DNA from 2 places in the Furfurilactobacillus rossiae genome. Region 2 is predicted to be linked to the other one. Evidence: predicted binding sites of a transcription regulator. Region 2 holds the regulator's gene; the other holds the start of a gene.
What was found. The regulator HrcA, encoded in region 2, represses chaperone genes, less so after heat shock. The targets are predictions, from matches to a motif close to TTAGCACTCNNNNNNNNNGAGTGCTAA.

Region 1 (11,235 bases), 540 kb from region 2:
GTTAAACGTGCAAACGGAAAATCCGGCGATTGCTCGACGAATTTATGCATTATTAAAGCAGTTTTACCGTTTGGAAGCAGAACTGATTGTTCGTAAAAACGTCAAACTTAAGAAAAACAACATGTATGTCGTGCGGCTAAAGACCGGTACGCAACAAGTTTTAAACGATCTTCATGTGTTAGGTGACATGGGAATCGAAGAGGTGGTGCCACAAAATGTGCTTACCGAAGATAGCGAAGTTCGCTCGTATTTAAGAGGCGCATTTTTGGCAGGTGGTTCGGTTAATAACCCGGACACCAGTCGTTATCATCTCGAGGTTTATTCTTTGTATGAAGAACAGAATCAACAGATTTGTGAGTTAATGAATCAGTATGACTTGAACGCCCGAATGACCAATCGTCGAAGTGGCTACATTACTTATCTTAAGGAAGGCGAGAAAATTTCTGATTTTCTCACCTTAATTGGAGCGACTAATGCCATGCTAAAGTTTGAAGATGTGCGCATTATGCGTGACATGCGTAATTCAGTCAATCGGCTTGTTAACTGTGAGACGGCGAACATGGAGAAAGTCGCATCTGCCAGTTCTCGCCAAATTGATAACATCGAGTACATCAAATCGCGTGTTGGATTAGGTCAGTTACCAGCTAAGCTTCAGGCCATGGCCGAGACTAGATTGGCCAATCGTGAAGTGAGTTTGAAGGAACTAGGTGACCTGATTCCGGGAGGACCAATTTCCAAGTCTGGCGTTAATCACCGTTTGCGGAAAATCAATGAATTCGCTGATAAACTGCGTGAGGATGACATTATTTCAGCGTAGTTGTCGTGTTTGTAGTTTGATGTGAGCATAAATAAAATGACCGATTTCCTTTAACTGGGAAACCGGTCATTTTATTTATGCTCGAGTTAATTGCGTGGCTGTTGCAGTGCGGCGACATTGGCGGGGTTGCTCAAACATGTCTTTAAATCGTCAAGCAAACCTGTTTCGCGCGGATGCCAGTCCAACGCCGCTTGAGTCCACGTGCTGCTGGTGGGATTACTGCCGACAACGGTAGGTTCAAACCAGCCAAAGTAGGCCTTAGCAGTCTCTTCATCAAAGTGTTCTACCGGCACACGCAACGTGTTGCCAATTGTTTCAACAATGGTCTTTACAGGAACACCTTCTTCGGCAACCGCGTTATAGGTCGCGCCGGCCTCGCCGTTTTCTAATGCGGCCACGAACAGCTGTGCTGCATCGTTACGATGAACGGATGGCCAAACATTGGCGCCATCACCGACGTAGCCAATCTTACCTTGATTAACCGCCATTTGAGCCAGAATGCTACCAAATCCTTGACGCTGAACGTCATGAACCGTGGGTGCTAAACGAACAACGCTGGCGCGAACGCCCTGTTGTGCATAACTGAGCGCCAGTGCTTCGGAAGCTGCTCGACCAACGGGGTGTGCCATATGGTCCTGTTCGGTAGCAGTGCGTCCCATGCCAACCGCCATTAAGGTCCCAGATGTATTAACTAGTGGCTTGTCGGTGTTGGCTAAAGCATCGCCAAGCGCTTTGACAGCAGCCATGTCTTTAGCGACGGCTTCATCATAATGGTTAAAATCATTAGTAAAAGCGAGGTGAATAACACCATCACTGCTCTTTGCGGCCGTTGATAAGGTATCTAAATCGTTCAGTGAGCCTTTAACGGGTGTGGCGCCTGCCTGAGTTAATTGTTGAGCCGAATGATCTGAATGAGCCAGTGCAAGAACCTCATGACCATGTTTAATTAGGGTTTTAACAACAACCTGACCAATGAAGCCATTACCACCTGTAACAAAAACTTTCATAATAAGTGCCTTCTTTTTAAATTTCATTTATTTGATAAAGTTTGTTTTATAAATGATAGCTCTATCGGTAAAGATTATAACCGATAGACTTATCGGTATCAAGTGGTAAACTAAAATAAATTACTTTTAAAGAAATGGGATCAGAAGGATGAAGAAAAAAGACGACCAAAAATATAATCGCATTCTTGATGTTGCTGGCGATCTGATTATTACCGATAGTGTCGGTGCAGTTTCAACTACAAAAATTGCTAAGCAAGTTGGCATTTCCCAGTCTAGTATCTACGTTTATTTCAAGAATCGTGAGGCACTGTTACTTACACTATATGTCCGTGAATTGAAGCGTTTGTATGCTCAGGACAGCGGGGAAGATTTGCGTTCACTGTCGTTTGAAACAGCAATGAAACAGTATCTTGAGCAACTGTTTCACTATGGTTTGACCTATCCTAAAAGTATGACGATCATTCAAAAGTTAAAAGAGGATTACGTCTTTGACGAGCAGGCTGGTGAGCAAATTAATGTCATCGTTCATCAAAGTGCCGTACAGCAGTTGTTATTTAAAGGGCTGGCTGACAAAACATTGCGGCAAGTGGATATTTCACTACTTAGAAACATTATTTTTTCGACGATCAAACTGCACACGGACAACTTGCGGCAAGGTGTGTACACTGAGGCAGACGTGCCGTTTGAAAGAATCCAACGCATGCTAATGAAGGCGGTTCAGAATAACTAATTCAGGCCGAAAGAAACAGTCTGGTTAGTGGGTAGAAATAAATTTGCATATACGCAAATATTAACAATAAGGTGTTGTTGTAGCCTCCCAAGCAGTGATAGGTTCGCTTTAATAAAGAGCGAATGGGGGAGATTGCATGACCAAAATAATTCATCGCGGTTGGTTCAGCATCGCTATTGTTGTGGCGCTGATCAATGGCTTAGAAGTTCCTTTTAACACGGCTACCTATGCCTATATTTTTAAACTGATTACTACGCGTGACTTGGCCGGCGTTGGGATTTATCTGGCGATCGTTCTAGGCGGATATTTATTCTTTTCGCTTTTGTCATACCAGCAAAGCTGGGTAGTCAATAAAAATGTGGCGTTTATCAATTTACGTCTAAAAACCCGTTATGTAGAAGCAAAGGTCGAGCGAGATGATCCCAGCCAGCAGGATTTCGAAGCAAATGGTCTATCATTTTTAATGAATGATTTGAAGCTACTCGAGGATAATTATTGGCGCAACGTGTTTCGATTATTAGGATACGGCACGACCATTTTGGTTACCATGGGATATGCGTTACACAATAGTTTTCGACTAACCGGGATTTTCTTAGCGTTCATGTTGGTGCCAACGGTCTTTCAGCGTTTGGCAAGTAAAGGGACGACGACTAAAGCAACCGTTTGGTCACAAAAAAATGCACAGTTGGCAACACGCGTAAAGGACCTATTACATGGGGCAATGACCATTCGTCGCTATCATGCTGCGGCTGGTTACAGAACTAAGCTACTCAGGGATGTCGGCAGTGTTGAAGAGGCGAATGCTGCGCTTAAGAATCGAATTGCACTGGCCAACAGTCTGCTAATGTATTTGTTTTATCTATTTTCAGAAACGCCGATTGCCATCGGTATCTACCTGACTATTTCGGGAATGTTAACGTTACCGGAATTTGTTGCAGTCCAATATTCAACCAACATGATTTTAAACAGCGTCAATCAAATGCTGACTTGTATTAACCAGATTGGCAGTACCAAGGCTATTCGCCAACAGTTGCGTCGAAGTATTTCCAAAGAAGGCGTAACAGCGGAGTTGCCCATGAAATCGGCACAGTTTCAGGAATTGAGATTGACAAATATCAGCTTTAAACGTGAACATCGCGATATTTTAAATGTCGTTAACTTGCGAGTTCAGAAGGGCGAAAAAGTGTTGATTCAAGGCCCATCTGGGGTGGGCAAATCAACATTGCTGTCGATTATGTTAAAGGAGTTGCCAGTTACAAACGGACAGCTGTTACTCAATGGTCAGGAATATGACGATGCTCAGGTAGAAAATCTATTTAGCAAGGTCTCACAAATACCGATTATCTTTGCCGAGACTGTCCGATATAACCTGACTTTAGGGATGCCATTTTCTGAGGGTGCGATTTTAGTAGCCGTCAGACAGGCTGGACTCAGTGACGTCATCAAAGAATCCAAGCTGAATCAGCAAATAGCCGAAGATGGTAAAAATCTTTCAGGCGGTCAGTTAAAGCGCATTGAAATTGCGCGGGCATTGTTATTTAAACGACAAGTGTTGTTGATTGATGAGGGGACAGCTTCCCTTGATTCAGCAACGGTAAGACAGATTCATGACACACTGTTGTCGTTGACTAATTTGACAGTGATCGAGGTAGACCATCATATTCCACACGAATTATTGTCAAAGTATGATCGTCACTACCAACTGAACAATGGCCGATTAGAAGAGCTCAACTAAAACCTGATGATGGATGGTCATACAGATGCACCCGAATGCCATCGTCAGGACAGCTTAAAATGGCTAATGAACAACTAACTGTGGCCTCTTTGTTTACTGTAAACGCAAAAAAAGACCCTCGTCATTTGACGAAGGTCTTTGCTTGTTGTGACTACTTTTGCATTTCGCTGGAGTTAGTCATAATGTGGTCAATCAAACCATAATCTAAGGCTTGCTCAGCGGTCATGTAGTTATCCCGTTCAGTATCCTTGTTGATAGTTTCAATGTCTTGACCAGTCTTTTCAGCCAGCAAGTTGTTAATCATCTTCCGTGTCTTCAGAATTTCTTCAGCCACGATTTCGATTTCAGTTTGTTGACCTTGAGCACCACCAGAAGGTTGGTGAATCAAGATTTCTGAGTGTGGTAAGGCAAAACGTTTGCCCTTAGCACCAGAAGTTGCCAGAATGGAAGCCATTGAAGCAGCCATTCCCATGACAATCGTTTGAACATCAGACTTAACAAAGTTCATGGTGTCGTAGATTGCCATTCCGGAAGTGATAACACCACCGGGTGAGTTAATGTACATGTAAATATCTTTATCAGAATCTTGGGCATCCAAGAAGAGCAATTGAGCGATGATGGCGTTGGCCATGTCATCTTCGATTGGTCCGGAAACCATAATGATCCGGTCTTTTAATAGTCGTGAGTAAATGTCGTAGGCACGTTCGCCACGGCTGGACTGTTCAATAACAGTTGGAATCAAAGCCATAATTGAGGCCTCCTTGTAATTTGCGTTGTTATTTAGCACTTGTAATGGTGCTCTGCTAATCAACGTAATTGTAGTTTAACCCAAAGGTCAAAAAAGGTCAAACAAAATGGTGCGATTGTTTGAAAAAATGTGATAAAAAGTTGTGTGCAATGTGATAGCCTTAGAGTATCAAGGGGTTAGGAGAGTTAGAGATGAATAAAAAATGGTTAACGTGGCCGGTATTTGTCACGCTAAGTGAGATTTATATCGCACCGTTAAATATTATGTGGTTCATTTTGGGTTCTGCCATTGCTCAATATCGTTATGGCGTGGTGAATTGGCTTAACGTTATTTTGTGTTTGGCGGATGTGTTCATTTTTGACCTGGCAGTTAACGTATCCGATAATTACTATGACTATGTACATGCCGCGGATCGTGAAGGATACGCTGCACATACAAATCCAATTGGCCGGTTGCATTTGCCTAAGCGTGGCGTGTGGTGGCTAGCGGTTACCTTGTACATTATTTCTGCAATCCCTGGCGTGGTTTTAGTCATGCGTACTGGATGGCCGGTATTATTGTTTGGGGTTATTGGTTACCTAATCGGTATTTTCTACACCGCGGGACCCTATCCATTAAATGCCATGCCGATTTGTGAAACTGTGGTTGCTTTTTCCATTACATATTTAATTGAACTCGTCTGTGTTTACATCAGCATTTACGGCCAGCGTCCGTTTACATGGGGCGTGGCGGGTACGACGTTTGCATTATGTCTACCAATTACGTTGTTGTTCTTTACTGTTCAATTAGGAAATAACACGGCGGATCTTGACGAGGATATCAAAAACAATCGTCATACACTGGCTTTTTTCATTGGCCGCAAACGGGCCGTCCAAGTGATGCAAGTTTTCTTGATTGTTGGCAGCTTATGGCCAATTGTAAACTTGGTTTTGGGACTGGCACCGTGGATCACTGTGCTAAGCGTGGTGTTGCTGCCGATTATGTGGCAAGGAATTAAACCGTTCTACGCAGTTCAAGACAAGCAGAAAACGTACATGAAAGTGATTAAAAGTACATCTTTGTTTTACATTGGGTACACTGCCCTGTTTGCAATTGGCGCATGGTTGTGAAGAATAAATCAGGAAAATCATTTGACAAACGATTAAAATGCTAGTATATTTCTAATCAACATTTAATCATTGTTTTCAAACCTAGTAGTGAATGATCTGTGTGTCAGGAAGTCGGTGGTTGCTGCGAACCGATCAGGATCATCTCATCGAAGTACCTGAAAACGAAAATGACCGGGCACCGTTGGACCGTTATCCCAGCGAGAGTGAATATAATGGGCGTTAGGCTCATTTTATTAAGCTGGGTGGTACCACGGTAAACTAATCGTCCCTGTTATGCATAATTGCATAGCAGGGACGATTTTTTGTATTTAGAGTGTTGCATAACTTTGGATTCAGAAGTTAGGTGCACATTTAGGAGAATGGTGCCGCAGTCCGGCATTAAAAAGAGAGAAAAGGGGGCCAATGGAAAATGACAGAAAATTGTGGGGGCAATCCTCGATATAGAACCTCAATGAATGACACTCAACGTTTACAACAATTTGGACATTCAAAAAATGAGGTATTCACATGGAAAAACAAACATTTAAAGTTGGTCGTAACGAAGCACTAATTGTCTTACTAGGCATGTTGTTAATTATGGGATTTGGCGTGATTAAATTTGGTTTGTCGCCCCAAGTTCCCGTTATGTTAGTTATGGGATTATTGATGGCATGGGGTGTTGCTCACCGTTTGCCATGGTCGTTAATTAACGAAGGAATCAAGGATGGGATTGAAACCGGGATTGTCCCAATTTTCATTTTCATTCTGGTTGGTGCGTTAATTAGTACATGGATTGCTGCTGGCATCATTCCATCCTTGATGGTTTTCGGTTTTCATTTAATCAGTGTTCAGTGGTTCGTTCCTTCCGTATTTGTCGTCTGCGCACTGGTTGGTAGCGCCGTCGGTAGTGCTTTTACTGTTATTTCTACAGTCGGCATTGCGTTCTTCGGGATGGGCGTTACGATGCACGTTAACCCAGCTTTAGTGGCCGGCGCGATTATCTCCGGCGCAGTTTTTGGTGATAAATCGTCACCGTTATCCGAATCAACCAACTTAACTGCAGCGGTTGTTGATGCAGATCTATTCAAACACATTATGAACTTGATGTGGTCCACCATTCCCGCATTTATTATTGCGTTAGTTGTATTTGCCATTATGGGCAGCGGCGAAAAGGGTGCTAGTTTAGCGAGCATCAATCATGTCATCAACATTTTAGACAACAATTTTAGTATTTCAGCATGGGCGATTGTGCCGATTGCGTGCATGTTCATTTGCGCATGGCGGCGAGTGCCAGCGATTCCAACCCTGTTTTTAAACATCGGTGTTTCGCTGGTGATGTTACTGATTGAGCATCCAGGCACTAAGTTAACCAAAATTGCTAGCATCATTGAAGCAGGATTTGTTTCTCACACCGGTAATAAAGAAGTTGATTTATTATTATCACGTGGCGGTATTGCAAGCATGATGGGAACGGTCTCACTGATCGTGTTGACCTTATCACTTGGTGGTTTGTTGATGCAGTTTGGACTGATTGACGCTGTGATGACGCCGTTTGCGAAGCATTTAAACTCCGATGGCAAACGGATCATTGCGGTCGTTCTCTCAAGTATTGGCGTTAACATCTTCATCGGTGAACAATTCTTATCCGTTATCCTTCCAGGTAAGGCATTCAAGAAAACATTTGACGAATCCGGATTAGCTCCTGTCGCATTAGGACGGGCACTTGAAGATGGCGGAACGGTTATTAACTACCTGATTCCGTGGGGGGTTGCCGGCGTGTTCGCAGCCAACACGCTTGGTGTTCCAACGATGCAATACTTACCATTCGCATTATTTAGCTTATTGTCACCAGTATTTTCTATATTAAGTGGCTTGACTGGTATCGGTTTGAAGCATCAAGACGTTGCAAAAACGGAGCCAGAAAATTTTAAGCAGGTCACGGCTTCAACGGCTGTGGAAGAGTAATACGTCCGGTTAAAACGGTAGCGTGTGAACGAGGTCGTGACCAAAATAAAATAATTATTATGGCCGTTTGTGGTGCGGTTATTACATTGATGACTAAACCGGGCTTGCTCACGTTGTCTAAAGCTGGTATAGTATTACGTGTTATTAAACACAGTATTGAGAGGAGAAGCATCATGGCAGAAAAGAAACCATTGAACTCATTCGCCGGCCAACGTCCCGTTGCTAAACGTCAACGTCGTATTCGCCGTGAAAAAGAAATTGCCGCAATCCAACGTTGGGCTGCTGGTAAGACTGACACGATCGAAGCAGCTCCAAAGGCTAAGTAATTTCGGTTGGTAGGCTTTTCTGATCGTCTCTAATTCAGTACATCAAAAAGCATTTAGTCCCGCAATCTCGTCATGAAAATGATGGGGTTGCGGTTTTTTTATTTTAGAGTGTGATCACCCACGGTTTGAAGTCGAGCAATAACGTAAATACGCCGTCATGAAGACGAACTTTGTCTTTATGGCGGCGTATTTGGGTTATGTACAGACTTCAGTGGGTGAGAGCGCGTTTGCGACAATGTAATAGAAAAAATTGGGTTTGTTGCCGAACAGGTCTCTGGGGTGTCGAAGCGCGTTATGACTATGAAGCAGGAAAACGGGTTATGCACAGACTTCGGTGGGTGAGAGCGCGTTTGCGATAATGTAATAGAAAAAATTGGGTTTGTTGCCGAACAGGTCTCTGGGGTGTCAAAGCGCGTTACGACTATGAAGCAGAAAACGGGTATTAGCATCATCACTGACATACTTTAGTTTATTCAGTTGATAAAGAAGAAACTCGACAAACTCTCATAAAGCTAATTTTGTTTTCCTACTCAACAGTTGATAATTCCTTGATTATCAGCTCTTTATTCCGACAATGTGAAAAAGGTACAGTCCTATCTACAGATTATTGTATGGATTGTCCCTTATTGAAGTTTAGTGTAAGCGCTAACATATAGGTGTATTCAAGAGTTAGTTACATAACGTTTGAATATCTCCAGGGGATTTTTTGGTAATAAGCTCACAAAAATTATTATATTAAAACGTACTCATAACGTTCATAAGCACAACAATAACGATTTCTAGAGCGTCGTGAAAACGTTTAGGAGGAGCAGTGTTATGAAGGATTTTAAGGATAAGGTTATGTTTATTACTGGTGCCGCACACGGGTTTGGCCAGGTTATTGCTGAAGAGGGTGCTCGTCGGGGCATGAAGTTGGCAATAGTTGATATCGATGAGCCAGCATTAAAGGAAACATACAAGAATGTCACGGATGCTGGTGCTGACGCCATTATGATTACCGCGGATATCACCAAAGAGGATGCTGTTAACGATGCAGTTGATCAAACGATGGCTAAGTTTAATCAAATTGATTTATTAATCAATAACGCCGGTATCGCATTGCCAGGACGGATGTGGGAGTTACCGACCCGTGATTGGGAATGGATCATGCATATCAACGTGATGAGCCAAGTTTATGCAATGAAGCGGATTATTCCAATTATGTTGAAGCAAAAGACACACGCTGCCATTCTGAACGTTGCTTCCATTGCCGGACTCGTTGACACACCAGGGATGCCTTCTTACCACGCCAGCAAGTTTGCCGCTGTAGGGATGACAGAGGCAACTGCTTATGATCTTCAACGCATTAACGCCGACATTGAAATGCACGTTATGTGTCCGGGATTTGTTCAAACGGACCTTTATCACACTGAAAATCACCGTCCAGCACAATACAGTGATCCATCTGACCCTTACTACTCAAGTGAAGCTTACATGAAAGGTCAACAATTTGCCAAGTATGTAATTACAAATGGTAAGCCAATTGACACTATCGCTGACACAGTCTTTAAGGCACTTGAAAACAACGACTTCTACATTTTGACTCACCCAGAATACAACCCACTGATTTCCGACCGGGTAAACCGCATTGTTAACAACGGTGCACCTGATGTTCATGTCATGGATGGCATTATGTAATCGTAAAGTACCTGTTTAAAATGACTTTTGTTAATGAAAGGAAGATTAATTATGGCTAGTTTTGTTGCAAGTGAAGAAGACGTAAAAAACTTTTTGAAGTCACCAAGTATGAATGATCAAGAGGGGATTGGGTTTGCATATGCAACTGACGAGGCAATCTTAAAGAAATTGATTCCTGCACCACTGCAATTGATGGCACCAGTTGTTTGTGGTTACGTTGTTCACATGGGTAAACCAACATTCGGTGCACCCTATTTGGAACAGAGTTTATTTGTTCTTGTTAGTTATCAAGGTAAGATGATGGGCGCTTATCCACTTGAATTATTACTACATGGCCCTGGTGCTGAGGCTGGTCTGACTGCCGGCCGTGAAGGTGCCGGCATTCCAAAGAAGTTAGCTGACAATATTGAATTACGACGCAACGACAATTCTGCCAGTGCAGTTGTTGATCGTCATGGCAAACGTCTATTAGACCTTTCTTGGACAGCAGGTGAATTAAATGACCCTTCTATCATGAAACAATTTGCGGGTCAATTGGCACTGAACAAAGAGGCTGAAATGAGCTCATTCTTCTTTAACTACGACTTGGATCAACATGAAGATGGGACAAATCACTTTACAAACGTTGAGTTAGTTTCGACACAAATGCGCAACTTGGCTGACAGGGTTGAACCAGGGAGCCTGTCCATTAAGGTTGACTCCACTGATGACGATCCATTTGGCGAATTACCAGTGCTTAAGCCACTTGGTGCTGCATGGTTCCACTTTGCTACATCGACCATGTACAACACCTTGAAGCTAGAGTCAGTTGATGCTGACAAGATGGCGCCATACTTGATTACAGGCCACTATGATCGTGGTGTCATCAACCCAGCTGCAACGGCTTACATGATTTAGGCTTTAGGTTGCTAAATGAAAGCGATACCATTACTATTTAATTAGTTAGTTGGGCACGAACATTATAAACGAAAGAGGCAATGATGATGTCAGAAGCAACAGAGACAAAAAAATTGGTTAACAATGATTTCTCGAATGTTATGTTCGATCGTCATTCAGTTCGTAACTTTGATCCATCGGTAAAAATTTCACGTGATGAATTGCAAAAAATGATTTCAGAGGCCACTTCAGCACCATCGGCATGT
Region 2 (11,235 bases):
TAACGATCCCGTTCTTATCAATGTCGAACGTGACTTGAATTTGTGGCACACCACGAGGTGCAGCTGGAATATCACTTAATTGGAAGTTACCCAATGTCTTGTTATCAGCTGCCATTGGCCGTTCACCTTGGAGCACGTGAATATCAACGGCTGGTTGGTTATCAGCAGCAGTTGAGAATGTTTGACTCTTAGACGTTGGAATCGTTGTGTTACGATCAATCAACTTCGTGAAGACACCACCCATGGTTTCGATACCAAGTGACAATGGCGTAACGTCAAGCAAAACAACATCCTTCACATCACCAGTGATAACACCACCTTGAACAGCGGCACCAAGAGCAACGGCTTCATCAGGGTTGATAGAATGGTTAGGTTCCTTACCTGCCATGTCCTTAACAGCCTCTTGAACAGCTGGAATCCGAGTAGAACCACCGTTTAAGATAACTTCGTCAATGTCGTCCATTGATAAGTCAGCATCGCGCAAAGCATTTTGAACGGGTGTTTTAGTCCGTTCGATTAAGTCAGCCGTCATTTGGTTAAATTGTGCACGTGACAAGGTTTCTTCCAAATGTAATGGGCCGTTATCACCACTGGAAATAAATGGCAAACTAATTTGTGCTTCATTAACACCTGACAGATCCTTCTTGGCCTTTTCAGCAGCATCCTTCAACCGTTGCATAGCCATGGTGTCTTTAGATAAGTCCACACCGTTGGTCTTCTTAAAGCCATCAACTAACCAGTCAATGATCTTCTGGTCAAAGTCATCACCACCAAGATGCGTGTCACCATTGGTTGACAGAACATCAAAGACACCGTCACCTAATTCAAGGATAGAAACATCAAATGTCCCACCACCAAGGTCGTAAACTAAGATTTTTTCATCTTTGTCTTTTTTGTCCAAACCATAAGCAAGTGCTGAAGCCGTTGGTTCGTTAATGATTCGTTCAACGTTTAAACCGGCAATTTTACCAGCATCTTTTGTTGCTTGACGTTGTGCATCGTTGAAGTAAGCAGGAACAGTAATAACTGCTTGTTCAACCTTTTCACCAAGGTAATCTTCAGCAAACCCCTTGATATATTGTAAAATCATTGCTGAAATTTCTTGAGGAGTATATTTCTTACCTTCAATATCAACCGTGTAACCTGCCTCACCCATGTGACGCTTGATTGAACGAACGGTGTTAGGGTTAGTGATTGCTTGTCGTTTGGCAACTTCACCAACCTGTGTCTCACCATTCTTGAATGAGACAACGGAAGGCGTTGTCCGATTACCTTCTGGATTAGCGATAATCTTTGGTTGACTGCCTTCAAGAACAGCAACCGCTGAGTTCGTAGTACCTAAGTCAATTCCAATAATTTTAGCCATTTTTATAAACTTCCTTATTATTTAATCTAATTGCTTACTGCGCGACAACGACCATTGCTGGACGTAAAACGCGATCTTTAAGCATGTAGCCCTTTTGAAGCACTGCCACAACAGTATCCGGTTTCTGATCGGGGCCAACCGGTGTGGTCTGGACTGCTTGGTGCAACGTTGGATCAAACGGTTTGTTGAGTGCTTCAATCTCCGTCACGTTATTTTCCTTCAAAGCATTTTGAAGGTGGTTATACACCATTTCAACACCGTGTTTCAACTGTTTTGCAGCTTCATCCTGAACGTCAGTATTCAAGGCACGCTCAAGGTTATCCAGCTCGGGAACCACGTCGTGTGCCAATTGTTGACCATCGTACTTCATCAACTGGGCGGTTTCTTTCTTTTGCCGCTGTTGAATGTTGGCAATTTCTGCCTGTGCTCGAAGTAATTGATCGTCCTTCTCCGCTAATTTATCATTCAGCTTATCAATTTCAGCAGATTGATCGACGGTATCATTTTCCGTTGGCTGCTGAACCTTTTTCTTAATGTCCTTAGCCGTTGGATCCTTCGCCTTAGCTGCGTTTGCCTTAGCCTGTTGATCATCTTTTGCTGCTGATGATTGGGCTTCTTTTTTGTTTGACAAACTGCCACCTCCATTTAATTTTATAGTCAAACCACTGGTAACTGGTAAAAGCCTTAGTCATCCAGGTTTCGATAATAATCCAAAAGCTTAGCGGCCAGTTCTTGTCGGAATGCACCAACTAAACCAATCATTCGCGAATATGGCATCCGTGTTGGACCTAACACGGCAATCATACCTCTTCCGTGGGAACCCACATCGTAAGTTCCTGTAACCAAACTATAATGCTTAAGTAAATCATTGGTAATCTCATTACCAATCTTCACCTGTACTTTATTGTCCGGTGGACTTAAAACACTGGCGATATCATCTGACGTATCAAACAATTGATACAGCGATTTTAAGTCCTGCGGGTTGTGGTTAACGGAAAAGTTCAGCAAGTTTAAGCGGCCGCCAACGAAGAAACGTTCCGTAGCTGCTTGATCTAATACACGACCGAAGATTTGTAAAAAACCTTCCGGGGTTTGCATATATTGACCAACTTTTGCAGGAATTTCCACACGCAGTTTGTCCACAATTTCAGTAATTGGCAAACCAACTAACTGATCATTAATCAGACGAACCACTGTTTCCAGCTGATCGCTGGACATTGAGCGTGGAATCGTGAACGTTTGATTAGCAACTTCACCGCTGTCCATTACCAAAATTGCCATCACCTGTCGATTGCCTAAAGGCACTAACCGAAAACCACTTAGTCGCGCATCTGCCTGTTCAGGCTTAAGTGTGAAAGCAGTATATGACGTCAATTCCGATAATAAATTGGCCGACTCTTCAATGATTTCATCAATCTTATTAAAAGAACCGCTCAATTCATTTTGGATTAACTGAATATCGGCATGTGCCACCGCATCATTATTAACAAGATGGTCAACATAATAACGGTAACCTGCCAGCGACGGAATCCGTCCCGAAGACGTATGCTCTTTTTGAACATAACCCTGTTCTTCCAACGATGCCATTTCATTGCGAATTGTTGCAGAGCTAACGTGAATCGGTAAGCGCGCTGCAAGGGCCTTAGACCCAACTGCCGCACCGGTTTCCGTATACTCACGCACGATCGCCTGCAAAATCACTTTTTGTCGTTCTGTTAGCGTCTTAATCACCCCTTTTAGCACTTACGCTATTTGAGTGCTAAGAACAGTTACTAATATAACAACTTGGTCAAACAAAGTCAAACAATTTTGGCGACTTCAAACATCTTTTGTTAATTATTTTTTTCAACGCAATTAACCATCGAAAAAACCTCAAAATGGCAACAAAAGAACGGCTCTTTCCTAAATGTGGGGAAAAACCGTTCTTTCATTAAAAAGTTACTGTTTCATCGATAAACGTTCAACGGGTCCTTGTCGGTGTTTCGTCATGAAGGCGCGAGTGTCTGCAGCATCCTGGTCTAGTTGATGCACCAAAGCATCCGCACCGTCAAACTTAACTTGACCACGCAGATACGCACCCCAAGCGACCTTAACCTCTTCACCGTAAACTTCCTGATTAAAATCAAGTAGATTAATCTCGATAGTGATAGGCCGATGTTCACCAAACGTTTCGTTGCGACCTATTGAAGCCATGCCCGGATACCATTGCTGCCCGATTTGGAGCCACACAGCGTAAATTCCAATTCCTGGAACCCGTTCACTCGCTGTCGGATCAACATTAGCCGTTGGATAGCCTAATGTGCGTCCACGCGCCTCACCATGAACAATAATTCCAGTAGTTTGGTAGGTGTAACCCAACAACTCGTTGGCTTGTGCCAGTTGGCCATCATCAATTAACTCACGAATTCGCGTCGAACTATCCTTGGCCTGGTCAATTGCCACTTGTTTGACCTCGACCACATCAAAACGCCCTTTAGCATAAGTCGGCAATTGTGCCATACCAGCAATTGCCTTTTTGCCATACGTGTGATCAAATCCGGCAACCACGGCCACCGCATGCAAACCAACCATGTAATCGTCAACAAATTTCTGTGGAGCAACCGCCGATAACTGGGAGGTAAAACTAATGCCATACACAATATCAACGCCGAGCTGATCTAATAATTCTAATTTACGGTCAAACGTCGATAAATAGCGAAAGGAGTCAACGGATGTCTTGTAGACAATTGAAGGATGATGCGTGTATGTCAGCACCGCAAGCTTGACACCTCGTTCATTGGCCAATTTACGTGCCCGCTCAATTACCGTTTGATGACCAATATGCACACCATCGAAAAATCCCATTGCTAAAACAACCGGTCCATCAGGAATTTGTTCTGGTCGGTATGGATGTCGTAAATAAATAACTTGCAATGTTTCGCACCTTCAATATCAAAAATTTTAATTTACATTCATTACAGATGATTCGAAAACATTTTCAGTGGCTTGGCTACTTTACCGTCAGTTGACAATTGGTAAAGCGCCTTAATATGATTCTGGAACTTAAGGGCAGTGACCTTTTGATCAACTAATACAGAGGGCGACAAAAAACCGCCATTTGTAACAATCTGCCATTCAGCTAACGTTAGCTCTGTCACGGGATAATGAGCCAGCGCAACATCAATTGGCAATAAATACTGATTAATAGTGCCGGTAGTCATTGCGTCGGCAACCTGTTCTAAAGTGACTGTTTGTGACAGATCAAAGCCACCACTTTTCAAACGTGTCAAATCGCTCATAACGGCGGGGACACCCAATGCTTCACCCAATTGAACGGAAAGCGTTCGAACATAAGTCCCCTTACCACAGCCAATTTCAAACGGAATCACTTGAGTTCCGTTTTCTTTGTCGAAACTCGTTGGTCCCGTTTGTTCGAAACGATCAACATGAATGTGACGCAATGGACGTTCAACTGTTTCCCCAGCCCGAGCGTACTCGTATAACTTGCGCCCATTAACTTTGACTGCTGAATACATCGGTGGAATTTGATCAATGTCACCAATCAGTCCCATCATAGCGTGCAAAATTTGAGCATCAGTAAATGGCTGCGGCAACGGTTTTCGAGCAATCTCTGCCCCGTCTAAATCTTCGGTTTCCGTGGCAAACCCCAACGTTACTGTGCCACGGTAAACTTTCCCTGACGCCATTAAATACGGCACGACCTTCGTAGCCGGTCCCACACAGATAGGCAACACACCATCAACATTGGGATCTAACGTTCCTGAATGGCCAATCTTTTTTGTGTGCAATATTTTTCTCAGTTTAAAAACCACGTCATGACTCGTCATTCCACGCGGCTTATTAATCGGCAAAATGCCTTCCATGGCAGCAGAACCTCACTTCATCTTTTAAGGATGCACCAGCCTACAGCGGTCCATCAATTTGAATTAATAACGGTCACAATTATAACCTAGCAAAAACTAAAAAGCGACTGCCAGTCTTGGCAGTCGCTTTAATGATTAGTCACGTTCTTGTTGGTGTAATTTATTAATTAATTCATCAATATGATTACCATACTGAACGGATTTATCTTGCTCAAACGTGATTTCAGGTGTCTTGTAAATGCTTAGCCGACTGCCAAGTTCGCTACGAATCAAACCACTAGCCTTGCTCAATCCAGCTGCAGCCTTTTCGTTATCACTTGCCTTGTCGGACAAGATACTGTAATACAATGTTGCCTCTTGCAAGTCGCCCGTTACCTCAACACCGGTAATAGTGACACCGGCTACACGAGGATCACGAACCCGTTTAAGCAAAATATCAGCAACTTCACGTTGAATCTCCTGTTCCAGGCGACCCACACGATAATGCTTATTTGGCATCGTCTTTCACTCCTAACGTTACTTGAATTTACTAAACTATCGAGATTATTCGACGGGAACTTCCTTCATCACGAAGGCTTCGATAACGTCGCCAACCTTGATGTCGTTATAACCAGCAATGGTTAGACCAAGATCAAAACCAGCTTTAACCTGCTTAACCTGATCCTTGAACCGTTGTAGAGAGCCTAACTTACCTTCGTAAACGACAACGCCATCACGGATCAAACGAACACCGGCATCGCTGCTGATGTAGCCTTCCGTAACCATACCACCGACAACAGTTCCGACTTTAGAAACTTTGTAAAGTTCACGAACCTCAACCTGACCGGTAACCTCTTCTTTGTAGACAGGTTCAAGCATACCCTTCATGGCTGATTCAATTTCATCGATAGCATTGTAGATAACGTTGTGCAAACGAATGTCCACACCATCGCTATCAGCTTGCGACTTGGCTTGAGCAGTCGGACGAACGTTAAAGCCAACAATGATTGCATTTGAAGCTTCGGCTAGAGTAACATCACTTTCATTAATGGCACCAACGGCCTGATGAATAATGTTAACCCGAACACCATCAACCTGAATCTTCTGGAATGAAGTTGCTAATGCTTCAACAGAACCTTGAACATCGGCCTTGATGATAACGTCAACTTCCTTCATTTCGCCTTCCTTCATGGTGTCGAACAGATTGTCCAACGTCACGTGGTTAGCATGTGAGCGTTCTTCAACTAAGGCACGTTTAGCACGTTCCTCACCAGCTGCCCGAGCAGATTTTTCATCTTCAAAGACAACAAACTTGTCGCCGGCTTCTGGTACATCGTTCATCCCAGTGATTTCCACTGGTGTTGCAGGTGTAGCTTCTTTAACGGTCCGACCACGATCATTGTTCATGGTCCGAATCCGTCCGTAAGTGTTCCCAATAACAATTGGATCACCGACTTCAAGGGTGCCTTCTTGAACCAAGACAGTGGCAACAGGGCCACGACCCTTGTCCAAACGCGCTTCAATAACTGAACCAAGAGCACGCTGTTCTGGATCTGCCTTGAGTTCCATCAAGTCAGCTTGCAAAAGAATCATGTCCAATAATTCATCCAGGTTTTTATCGTACTTGGCTGAAATTTCGACAAAGATGGTATCGCCACCCCAGTCTTCAGGAATCAAGTTGTAAGCAGACAACTGTTCAATAACATGGTTCGGGTTGGCACCTGGCTTATCAATCTTGTTAACGGCTACGATAATTGGCGTCTTAGCAGCTTGCGCATGGTGAATAGCTTCAATGGTTTGAGGCATAACACCATCATCAGCAGCAACAACCAAAATCGTAATATCAGTAATGTCCGCACCACGCGCACGCATAGCAGTAAAGGCCGCGTGCCCGGGTGTATCGATAAAGGTAATCTTACGACCCTTTAATTCAACTTGATAAGCACCGATCTTCTGAGTGATCCCACCGGCTTCACCAGCCGTAATGTGAGAATTACGCAGTTGATCCAACAGTGTTGTTTTACCGTGGTCAACGTGACCCATGATTGTTACAACTGGTGGACGTGGTACTAACTTAGTTGGATCAGTCGTCGATTGCTCTTCGAAGAATTTGTCGATATCAGCAATATCTTCCTTAGGCTTTTCTTGAGCTTCGATACCGTAATCTGCTGCCAAAATTTCAATAGTATCCTTATCCAAACTTTGGTTTTGGTTAACCATGACACCCAGCATAAATAATTTCTTAACAATTTCCGCAGTCTCACGGTGCAAGATTTTACTCAAGTCCTGAGCGTTCATGCCAACGTCATACATCAATACATCTGGTAATGGACGTTCCTTACGAGTTGGTGCTGGCTGTGCTTGGGAAGTCTGCTTAATTCGTTGATTACGTTTATTACGTTTTTGGTGCTTCTGTCCATATTGTTGTTGACCACGGCCGCCACGACGGTTGTTATTGCCAAAACGGTTACCGTTGTTACTGTTACTGAAACGGTTATTACGACCACTGCCATTGCTGTTGTTATTGGATGACGATGCACCGGCATTAGCAGTTGGTCGGTTCGAAGTACGCGAACTCGTGTTGCGCGAGTTGGTACTGTTCCGGTTGTTTGAGTTACCAGAATTGTTAGAGCCATTGTTGTTACGTGAGCCATAACTACGGTTATTATCACGACTACCGTTATTAGTATTGTTATTACGGTTGTTGCTACTGTTACCGTTATAGCCTCCACTACGGCCATTTGAATGCGAACTGTTGGTGCTATTACGGTTAGCCGTTGTGTGATTGTTATTGCGTGAGTTATTGTTACCGCCGTTACGCTGATCAGTGTTTCTTCCAGCTGGCCGCGACTGAGTTGATCGACTCGTCGTGTGACTGGCAGTAGAATGCGGTGCATGACTTGTAGCGGTTGTCTTAGCCGTTGCCTGTGAACGAGGCATCGTTGACTTAGCAGCTGACGATGCAGTCACTGAAGTTGCGGTAGACTGAACAGCTTGTGATGTCGTTTTAGCTGCAGTACTTGTTGCAGTCTGTGAAGCAGCAGCTTGAGAGCGTGGTGCCGTTGACTGCTGTTCTTGCTGACGTTTTGTTTGACGATTATTCGTCCGTGGATTGCTCAAATTCATGATCCGCCCTTCGCCGTGTAGGTTGGCCCCGTTTCGGCCAAAATTAGTATGGCGACGGTTTGATTTCTTATTATTGTTGATCAAATGGTGAACAACTTTGCGTTTAGGTGCGGCATCACCAGACTTTTCGTTTGCCGCTGCATTGGCAGCCTTCGCTTGAACAGTCGGTTTAATAATCCCACGTAACGTCTTTTCTTGAGCATCACTAATGGTCGCCATGTGATTATTAAAACTCATCCCCTTGGCGCTTGCCTTCGTTAGGAGCTCCTTGCTGGAAACATTAAGTTCCTTCGCGAGTTCATAGATTCGCTTATTGGCCATCCTTTCACTCTCCTCATTTCATTTTATCCAATAACGTTTGCATTTTTTTGGCAAAGCCAGCGTTGCTGACGCCTAATGCTGAACGTTGTCGTCCTGTAGCCTGACTCAGTTCCGCAACATTAAATGCAGTACTGACCGGCACATGGTAAAAGCTTGCTTTATCAGTTAACTTCTTTTTTGAACTTGCGCCCATGTCATTTGCAACCCACAGAAAACGAATATTGCCTGCTTTAATCGCTGCTAATACCATGGGTTCACCTGTAACCAACTGGCCCGCCCGTTGTGCCAGGCCAAGAAGGTTTAATAACTGCTGCTCTGGGGTCATTTGTGATTGTCCCCAAACAGCTCGCGCCGGGCTTGCTGGTGATCGACATAAGCAATTAACTCTTCATAGAAAGCGTCGTCAACTTTCATCCCAAACGCCTTGTCCAAGCTATGCTCATGTTGTGCCTTTTTAGCCGTCGCTGTATCAATGGTCACATAGGCGCCACGACCATTTTGCTTACCCGTTGGATCGATTGTGACTTCATTTTCCTTATTCTTGACCACACGAATCAAGTCTTTTTTCGGAAACATGTCGCCACTGACAATGTCTTTACGCATGGGTACTTTACGCTGATGCATCACAATTCCCCCTTAAGGTTAAAAACTAGTGCCAGTCTACTTTTCGGACTGATCGTCGTCTTCGCCCTTTTCAAAATCGGGCTTGTCGACCTCAACGTCTGACCCAGCTTCAACATACTCCTGATCATCCGCATCTTCAAACAAGTTGGCAGCTTCAGTTTCTGACTTAATATCAATCTTGAAACCGGTCAGCTTAGCAGCCAAGCGGGCATTTTGACCACGCTTACCAATTGCTAATGACAATTGATAATCTGGAACAACCACCGTGCAAGCCCGTTCGTTTTCAGAATCGAACACAACGTCAACTACTTCAGCTGGGTTCAGTGAGTTAGCAACGTATTGTGCTTCGTCATCCACCCATTCAACGATATCCATGTTTTCACCGGATAATTCATTAACAATAGATTGGACACGCTGACCACTAGGACCAACACAGGTACCAACAGGGTCCAAGTTAGGATCGTTAGACTTTACGGCAATCTTAGCACGATCACCAGCCTCACGGGCGATCGAAACAATTTCAACAGTACCATCATAAATTTCTGGCACTTCTTCTTCAAATAGGCGTTTTAGTAACTCTGGATGCGTCCGGCTAACGAACACTTGTGGCCCTTTAGGGTTATTTTCAACCCGCGAAACATAAACCTTGATCTTATCGTGCATCTTGTATGTCTCGTTTGGCATCTGATCTGAACTAGCCATAACGGCTTCAACCGTATTAGAACCACTGCCTAACGTGACGTACAAGTAACGTGTGTCCTGGCGTTCAACTTCACCAGTAACGACTTCATCCATGTACTGACTGTATTCATCGTAAACCAAACCACGTTCAGCTTCACGAACTCGTTGCATGATAACTTGCTTAGCAGTCTGAGCAGCAATTCGGCCAAAGTTTTTTGGTGTTACTTCAAACTTGATTTCGTCGCCAATTTCATAGGCCCGATTGATGGCTACAGCATCTTGCAAACTTACTTGCAACTGGTCGTTTTCGACATCCTCAACCACAGTTTTAACTGCGTAGACCTTGATATCTCCTTTGCGTTCGTTGAATTCAACATCAACGTTAGCAGCTTGATTATAATTCCGTTTGTAAGCAGAAACTAACGCTGCTTCCAACGCTTCGATAACCACTTGCTTTTTGATCCCTTTTTCTTGTTCAAGAGCGTCTAGCGCCCCAACCAATTCTTTACTCATTTCCTAGTACTCCTTACATAAACCGTCAGGATAGCGATTCGCGACTTTAGGCACGATCACTGTGTCAGTTGTGTTTTAAATACCACTAAAATCAATCGCCAAACGGGCACTTGCAATGGCTTTACGTTCAATCGTCACTGTTTTAGCAACCCCTTTGACTTTATAATTCAACGTTAATGTTTCCGGCGTAAGTTCAGCCAGAGTACCTTCAAATACCTTCACTTTGTCAATCGGTTGATACAGTGAAATGTGAATATACTGGTTAACTGCGCTTTCGAAATCGGCCTCCTTTTTTAGTGGCCGTTCCGCGCCTGGCGAGGAAACTTCTAAATAGTAAGCTTGGGGAATGGGATCTGGGTCAGCGGCATCAAGCTCCGCACTCAGAGCATCATTCACGATGACACAGTCATCAATGGTAATGCCGCCTTGTTTGTCCACGTAGACGCGCAAATACCAGCTTTTACCTTCCTTGACAAATTCAACATCCACAAGCTGAAAATGATGTTCGTCAACGATGGGCTGAACCATCTGGGTAACCGTTTCTGTCACACTGCTCAAGTTTTCCACCTCCTCATTTAGCCCTGAAAAAAGAGCGAGCCACGAATGGCTCACTCTTAGATTAAGAGTCTTAAATTACAAGTCATAGTATAGCATCCCAGCGCCAAAAACACAACCAACGGCACCAATTCAAGCATTTTGAGCATGTTCGGTATAAAATATGATTAAGTCCAACTGATATTGAGGAGGGGTATCATGCTTTTT

Region 1: a site for HrcA is predicted at 5,070-5,096, ahead of clpP (ATP-dependent Clp endopeptidase proteolytic subunit ClpP). Genes of this name have one in related genera too.

Annotation. Positions count from the first base shown of each region.
Region 1 is NZ_CP040586.1:2,060,323-2,071,557, reverse strand. Features, by position in the region: gene whiA (DNA-binding protein WhiA) at 1-817, shown strand, start outside; gene LROSL1_RS10055 (SDR family oxidoreductase) at 904-1,824, opposite strand; gene LROSL1_RS10050 (TetR/AcrR family transcriptional regulator) at 1,973-2,554, shown strand; gene LROSL1_RS10045 (ATP-binding cassette domain-containing protein) at 2,691-4,289, shown strand; gene clpP (ATP-dependent Clp endopeptidase proteolytic subunit ClpP) at 4,441-5,037, opposite strand; gene LROSL1_RS10035 (prenyltransferase) at 5,229-6,146, shown strand; gene nhaC (Na+/H+ antiporter NhaC) at 6,654-8,090, shown strand; gene LROSL1_RS10025 (hypothetical protein) at 8,264-8,416, shown strand; gene LROSL1_RS10020 (SDR family NAD(P)-dependent oxidoreductase) at 9,233-10,093, shown strand; gene LROSL1_RS10015 (acetoacetate decarboxylase family protein) at 10,145-10,990, shown strand; gene LROSL1_RS10010 (nitroreductase family protein) at 11,077-11,235, shown strand, end outside.
Region 2 is NZ_CP040586.1:1,520,167-1,531,401, forward strand. Features, by position in the region: gene dnaK (molecular chaperone DnaK) at 1-1,372, opposite strand, end outside; gene grpE (nucleotide exchange factor GrpE) at 1,401-1,997, opposite strand; gene hrcA (heat-inducible transcriptional repressor HrcA) at 2,051-3,094, opposite strand; gene ribF (riboflavin biosynthesis protein RibF) at 3,305-4,279, opposite strand; gene truB (tRNA pseudouridine(55) synthase TruB) at 4,321-5,229, opposite strand; gene rbfA (30S ribosome-binding factor RbfA) at 5,365-5,727, opposite strand; gene infB (translation initiation factor IF-2) at 5,773-8,655, opposite strand; gene LROSL1_RS07280 (YlxQ-related RNA-binding protein) at 8,669-8,980, opposite strand; gene rnpM (RNase P modulator RnpM) at 8,977-9,279, opposite strand; gene nusA (transcription termination factor NusA) at 9,316-10,473, opposite strand; gene rimP (ribosome maturation factor RimP) at 10,549-11,031, opposite strand; gene LROSL1_RS07300 (VOC family protein) at 11,227-11,235, shown strand, end outside.